Regions from separate parts of the Arsenicibacter sp. R0_47 genome, predicted to be linked through region 2. Evidence: riboswitches for the same ligand, from Rfam matches in the RefSeq annotation. Region 2 holds a riboswitch; the other holds the start of a gene.
What was found. Region 2 has a riboswitch for thiamine pyrophosphate ahead of thiM (hydroxyethylthiazole kinase). Riboswitches for the same ligand answer to the same signal wherever they lie in the genome.
Positions count from the first base shown of each region.

Region 1: it holds a riboswitch for thiamine pyrophosphate, as region 2 does, so the genes downstream of both, AC23NW_RS01645 (TonB-dependent receptor) here and thiM (hydroxyethylthiazole kinase) in region 2, are expected to answer to the same signal.

Region 1 covers NZ_JBYFCJ010000001.1:399,600-403,302, reverse strand. Annotated here, with positions in the region: gene AC23NW_RS01655 (aldo/keto reductase) at 1-450, shown strand, start outside; gene AC23NW_RS01650 (S10 family peptidase) at 621-2,177, shown strand; TPP riboswitch at 2,210-2,307, shown strand; gene AC23NW_RS01645 (TonB-dependent receptor) at 2,467-3,703, shown strand, end outside.
Region 2 covers NZ_JBYFCJ010000006.1:158,362-162,064, reverse strand. Annotated here, with positions in the region: gene thiD (bifunctional hydroxymethylpyrimidine kinase/phosphomethylpyrimidine kinase) at 1-111, opposite strand, end outside; gene thiE (thiamine phosphate synthase) at 108-749, opposite strand; gene thiM (hydroxyethylthiazole kinase) at 742-1,542, opposite strand; TPP riboswitch at 1,619-1,711, opposite strand; gene AC23NW_RS13670 (single-stranded DNA-binding protein) at 1,848-2,192, opposite strand; gene cobA (uroporphyrinogen-III C-methyltransferase) at 2,303-3,061, opposite strand; gene AC23NW_RS13660 (nitrite reductase) at 3,141-3,703, opposite strand, start outside.

The sequences.
Region 1 (3,703 bases), on a different contig from region 2:
TTCCGGCAGCACATCGCCGACGAATTCTTCGCGCTGGCACAGGAAAAAGGCGTGGCGCTGATTGTGCGGGTGCCGCTCGCGAGCGGCCTGCTGACGGGCAAATTTACCAGGGAGACGCAGTTCGCCCCGACCGACCACCGGAACTACAACGCCAACGGCGAAAAATTCAATGTCGGCGAAACCTTCTCGGGCGTCGCCTTCGAGGATGGTGTAGCGCTAACCCAGGCCATTGCCGCACTCATGCCCGACGACCGGCTGGCGGCCTGGGCTATCCGCTGGATTCTGGACCATCCCGCCGTTACAACCGTGATTCCGGGCGCAACCAAGGTACAACAGGTACAGACCAACGGCGAAGCCGCGCTTCTTCCCCCGCTCCCGGCCGAAACACACGCTGCCCTCCGTGCCCTGTACGACAACCAGATCAAACCCAAAATCAGAGGAAAATACTGATATTAAAGAGTGAAAGTGATAAAGAGCGAAAGAGCGGTCATGCTCTTATTCTATCGCTCTTTCACTCATTCACACTATCACTCATTCACTCTATCACTCATTCACTCTATCACTCATTCGCTCTTTCACTCTTTCGCTCTTTCACTCTTTCGCTCTTTCACTCTTTATTCATGAACAAACTACTACTTACGCTGGCTGGCAGCTGCCTGATGCTGAACAGCCTTGCGCAGAAACCAGCGACCGCCCCGGCAGAAACACCGGCGCCCAAAACCGAAAAAGCCGGCGCGTTAGCCCGTACCCTGAGTCTGGATGCCCAGGTTGTTACTAAAGGAGAGGTGACGATCAAAGGCCAGAAGGTGCCGTACAAAACCACAGCCGGAACCATTCCGGTATGGGACGAAGAAGGCAAGGCCATTGCCGGTGTGTTTTTTACCTATTTTGAGCGGTCGGATGTCAGTGACCGCTCAACACGACCGCTGGTTATCTCGTTTAACGGTGGTCCCGGCACCGCTTCTGTCTGGATGATGATCGGCTATACCGGCCCGCGCATCCTGAAAGTTGATGATGAAGGCTATCCGGTGCAGCCCTACGGTATGCGCGACAACCCGAACTCGATTCTTGACGTAGCGGATATTGTGTACATTGACCCCGTTAATACCGGCTTTTCGCGGCCAGCCAGTAAGGATGTGCCAACGGCAAAGTTCTTCGGTGTTAATGCCGACATCAAGTACCTGGCCGACTGGATCAATACCTTCGTGAGCCGCTACAATCGCTGGGCATCCCCGAAATACCTGATCGGTGAAAGCTATGGAACAACGCGGGTGTCGGGGCTGGCCCTCGAACTCCAGAACAGCCACTGGATGTACCTGAACGGCGTTATTCTGGTGTCGCCGACTGACTTAGGCATCAAGCGCGACGGTCCGGCCAAATCGGCCCTGATGTTGCCTTACTACGCCGCCACGGCATGGTACCACAAAGCCCTTCCGGCCGATCTTCAGAAAAGAGATCTGACCGATATACTACCTGAAGTAGAGACCTTTACCGTTCAGGAATACTTACCGGCCCTGACAATGGGCGGTGCACTGAGCGACCAGAAACGAAAGGAGGTTACGGCTAAAGTAGCGCGTTACTCCGGCCTGTCAGACAAGATAGTTGCTCAGCTGAATATGGACATTCCGACCAGCTTTTTCTGGAAAGAACTGCTCCGCGACCGTGGCTACACGGTTGGCCGGCTGGACTCCCGCTACCTCGGCATCGACAGCCGCGACGCAGGTATGTCGCCTGACTACAATGCTGAGCTTACCTCGTGGCTGCACTCGTTTACACCGGCCATCAACCAGTACATGCGGGAAGAGCTGAACTACAAGACCGACCTGAATTACTTTATGTTCGGCCCCGTCCGTCCGTGGAACAACGATGGTAACCAGACCGGCGAGAACCTGCGGCAGGCAATGGCCATGAACCCGTTCCTGCACGTGCTGGTCCAGTCGGGTTACTACGACGGAGCCTGCGATTACTTCAATGCCAAATACAACATGTGGCAGATTGATGCAGGCGGCAAGCTGAAAGACCGGATCAGCTGGGAAGGTTACCGCAGCGGCCACATGATGTACCTGCGGAAAGAAGATCTGGCCACCAGCAACGAGCACCTGCGCCAGTTTCTGAAGAAGACCGCCACAACCGGCACGAATCAGCCCCAGCCGGCTAAATACGGCGGGTCAAAGTAAACATTTGTAAAATTCCGTTATCTTTGTAGCTGCTAATCTTAAAGGGGTGCCTTAATACAACGGGCTGAGATTATACCCATCGAACCTGATCCGGGTAATGCCGGCGAAGGGAAAGTAGCTACGTTTCGACGTATTTTCATGCATTGGCTTGAATCAGAAGCCATGCTGAAACCGTCAGCAACGGGACGATGCTGATTCCATCGTTATCTGGTAGCACTGAATACATCCTGATTTTTCACTGAACGATAGGTACAGCCCCTATACCTGTTCGTTGCATTTTTCATAGTTAATGAAAAACACAACAACCTATCGTATGTTGCTTGCCCTGTTGCCTGGCCTGTTTGCGCTGCCGGCATGGGCACAGTTTACGTTATCCGGCACCGTAAAGGACGCCGAAGGCGGAACCCTCCCGGGAGCCGCCATTACTGTCGAAGGCACCTTCAAAGGGACGACCGCCGATGCAACGGGAGCCTACAGGCTCACCAACCTGCCGAAAGGCGCTTACCAACTCCGGATTTCGCTCGTCGGTTATGAGGCCGTTACGCAGCCGGTTACCATCAGCCAGAATCAGAGCCTCAATGTGTCGCTCACGAAAAGTGTGGTGGCGGTCGATGAAGTAGTGGTTTCGGCCACCCGTGCCAACGAAAAGTCGGCCGTTGCGTATACCAACGTGACGCAGCGTGACATCCGCAAACTAAATCTTGGTCAGGACCTGCCGATGCTGCTCAACTTTACGCCATCGGTCGTAACAACGTCAGATGCGGGAGCGGGCGTCGGTTATACGGGCATCCGCATACGTGGTTCCGATGCCACCCGCGTCAACGTAACCCTGAACGGCATCCCGTATAACGATGCGGAATCGCAGGGCACTTTCTGGGTGAATATGCCCGATTTTTCGTCGTCAGTCAGCAGCATCCAGATCCAGCGCGGGGTGGGTACGTCGACCAACGGGGCGGGGGCTTTCGGGGCATCGCTCAACGTGCAGACCAACCAGCTGAACCGCGAACCATTGGCCGAAGTAAACCTGTCGGGCGGTTCGTTCAACACCCGCAAGGCCAATATACTGGCCAGTTCGGGGCTGCTGAAAGGCGGCTTTGTGATGGACGCCCGGCTGTCGGCGATCAAGTCGGACGGCTACATCGACCGCGCGTTTTCTGACCTGAAATCGTTTTATGTGTCCGGTGGCTGGTACGGCAAGAAAAGCTTTGTCCGCCTGAACGTATTTTCGGGTAAAGAGCAAACCTATCAGGCGTGGAACGGCGTACCGGAAGCTATTCTGGCGACCAACCGCCGCTATAACGAATACACCTACGACAACGAAACTGACAACTACCAGCAGGATCAGTATCAGCTTATTACATCGCATGAGCTGAGCCGCAGCTGGCGGCTGAACGTCTCGGGGTTTTATACCAAAGGCCGTGGTTACTACGAACAGTATCGTGAAGGCGAAAAACTCTCGAAGTACGGGCTGCCGAATGTGATTATCGGCCGCGATACGATCCGTAAAACCGACATTATCCGCCGGC
Region 2 (3,703 bases):
GGCGTAGCAGCCAAGGGCCGAAATGGCTTTCATATCGGCCTGAATACCGGCCCCGCCGCTGCCGTCGAAACCGGCAATGGTGAGCACCGAAGGATAACGAAACCGGGTCATAATGCTTTCAGAATTGCGTTTTTGAGTGCATATGCGGCATGCTGCGGGCTGCCGGCCGTACAAATGGCGGAGACGACGGCAATGCTGTTGGCGCCGGCCTGAATGACTGACGCAGCATTTTGGGCGTTCATGTTGCCGATAGCGATCAGCGGCTTATCGGTCAGGGACCGTATTCGGGCAATGCCGTCGAGTCCCCATTCAGTAACCGTATCCGTTTTGGTTACGGTACTGAATACGGGACTAATCCCCAGGCAATCGGCCGTAGCCGTTTCGGCGGTATTGAGCTGGCTGATGTATTCAACGGAATAACCGATGTGCCGGCAATTGGGCCATTGTCTGCGGACTTCTGACGGCGGTATATCGTTATTGCCGACATGAACACCAAACGCTCCCACGGCTTTTGCTACGCTCAGGTTGTCGTTGATGATCAGCGGGACACCATAGCGGTCGGTAATTTCTTTCAGCAACACGGCCTGACGCAGAAAGGCAGTATCGTCCAGTGTTTTTTCCCGTAACTGAATAATGTCAACGCCCCCTAAAATAGCCTCTTCAGCTACAGCCAATAAGGATCGTCCGCCGCAATGCTGCGCCGAAATAACCAGATAAAGCAAATACGGAAACGCGGGGTGATTAGCCATGCAGGCTGATGGTTAGCTGTTGTTTAAAACCGGCCTCTGACAGGGAATGAAGCTGGTCGAGCAGCTGCACCTGTAGACTTCCCGGGCCGGCAGCGGTTTGGGAAGCGAGCTCGCCGGCCAGGCTGAACAGCGCCATCGCCGCCGCCACGGCCTCGGTTTTGTCAGGAATGACGGCAATAAATGCCCCGATGACAGCAGTAGCCGAGCAACCCAGTCCTGTAACCTTTGTCATGAGCGGATGACCGTTTTTAAGGAAAATGGTTTGCCCTGACCCGACTACAATGTCAGTAGCGCCCGAAATGCAGACAACAGCCCCGTACGTTTCCTGAAGAAAACGGGCGGCATCAATGGCTTCGTTGCTTTCGGCTGTGCTGTCAACGCCTTTGGTGACAGTCTGATTGGCTTTGGCCAGCGCCATGATTTCGGAGGCATTGCCACGGATAACGGTCGGGTGAAGGGCCAGTAACTCAGACAGCACCTCATCGCGGAACGGCGTGGCTCCGGCTCCAACAGGGTCCAGAACCCATGGCTTGCCAAGCGCATTGGCTTGTCCGGCGGCCATTTTCATGGATTTAACAAAATACTCGTCCAGTGTGCCGATGTTGATGACTACCGCCTGACAGATGGAGACCATATCCTTGACTTCCGGATGGGCATGGGCCATGATGGGGGAGGCACCGACGGCCAGCAGGGCATTGGCGGTGTTGTTCATCACCACAAAATTGGTGATATTATGGACGAGCGGCGATTGGTCGCGGACGGATTGGATGTGATCCCAGAGCTTGTTTACCATAACAGTGATTAAAACATGAAATGGCTATAGACGCTCTTCAGGAATGAAGATCAAGGCGGAATACGGCACCGGTCGGTGTTACGTACCTGCTTTTCCCTACGCCGGTATCAACCGGATCAGGTTCAAAGGGACTCTCTCAATTCTTTACAGAATACCCCTAAAGCCGGTACGAAGGTACAAAAAAATGCAAATCCTCAGCCTGTGATGGATTAATTCGACAGGATTACAGGATAGACAGAATGTGGGTTTTTATAAACAAAAGGTGCAGCATACAAATCCCGTCAATCCCGTAATCCTGTCGAAATCTACTCCTGATCGCCTTTTTTATCCAGCATAATCAGTTGATCAGCAACGATTTCGGTGACGTAGCGGGTATTGCCTTCCTTATCATCGTACTGACGGGATTTAATTTTGCCTTCGAGATAGACCAGGCTACCTTTTTGCAGATACTTCCCCGAAACCTCTGCCAGGTTCCGCCACACAACAATCGAATGCCAGGTGGTTTCGGCATGGGTTTGCCCGTTTTTGTCTTTGTAGCTTTCCGTGGTGGCCAGTGAAAATTTAGCGACAGCCGTATTGTTGTCGATGTGTTGCAGAACAGGGTCTTTGCCCAGATGGCCGATCAGCGAGACTTTGTTTAATCCTCTCATGGTGGTTGATGTATGATTGACGTTTCAACTGAGACGGAGGGGTATAAAAAAAGTCTCGCCGGTAAAAGCGAGACTTCACAAACAAAGTGAACTATTTTAAAAAGAGAGGCTTACAGGCCGGTTGCAAAGGTTACTTGTTGTACTGCGGAAAGGATCGTCGGATTGCCGAGGCGGGCTACTTCACCGATAACAATGATGGCCGGATTACCGACACCGGTTTCGGCAACCAGATCGACCATGGTATCGACCTGGCCAATCACGGTCTGCTGCTCCGGTAACGTTCCGTTCTGAACGATGGCGACCGGCGTATCGGTTTTGCCGAGGGCCGCAAAGACGTCCATGATCTCCGGCAGTTTGTGCATTCCCATCAGAATAACCACCGTCGCCGTGGATTGGGCCGCCAGCTGCAGGTCCTGCGAAAACTTACCGTCTTTGGTGGTGCCTGTAACTACCCAGAAGCTTTCGGACAGGCCGCGGGTCGTGAGCGGAATACCGGCGCTCGCCGGCACCGCATAGCTGCTCGACAGCCCGGGTACCACATCGACCTCAATGCCATGTTCACGGGCGAAGTCAAGTTCTTCGTATCCACGACCAAACACGAACGAGTCGCCGCCTTTCAGCCGGACAACGTGCCCGTATTGCCGGCAGTAATGGACAATCAGCGGATTGATTTCTTCCTGTACGCAGGAATAGGCACCCCGACGTTTCCCGACATAAACCTTCAGCGCATCCGGACGGCAATAATCCAGTAAATCAGGATGGACAAGGGCATCATACATCACCACATCGGCCTGTCTGAGTGCCTTAATGCCTTTCAATGTTATCAGCTCCGGATCGCCCGGGCCCGCACCAACGAGGGTTAGCTTCATAAAAAGAGTTAGTGATTGAGCGGATGAGTGATTGAGTGATTTTTCGCTCAATCACTCAATCACCAATTCACTCAATAAATTAGCTGTCTTGTGCCTGAACCAGTTCCTGGAGGGCGGGGGAGCCTTCGAGCATGATCTGGTGATCACGATACGCGTTGACAGCGGTTAGGAATTGACCGGCCTGCTGAATCAGTTGTTGCGCAAATGCTTCAGACGGTTCATTTTTATTAATGCTGAACGCCAGTGCTTTAAACTCACCTTCGGCCGTATGGAAGCCTGCTTCACCGATAAAGTGCTTGTCGAAATCACTCACGATGCCGTGCTGGGTGTTGGTGGCTACATCCTTCGTCATCAACGCCGCTTTCGCACCGGTGATCAGGGTGTTGTAGGCATGGTAGATGGCATCGGAGAAACGACCTTCTTCCAGGGCTTCGCTGGCCCACTGTAATTTTTCCGTCGCTTCAATCAGTGTTGTCGCGACCAGGTCAATCATAACACCCGCACACTCGCCGACACCAACTTCCGTCACAAACGGCTCGGTATGATCCCAGTCGATATAGTCCTGCTCGGTGACTGTTTTCAGGTCAGCCAGTGGCTTCAACAGCTGGTAGAAGTAATTTTTACCCTGACGGGCATAGTAAT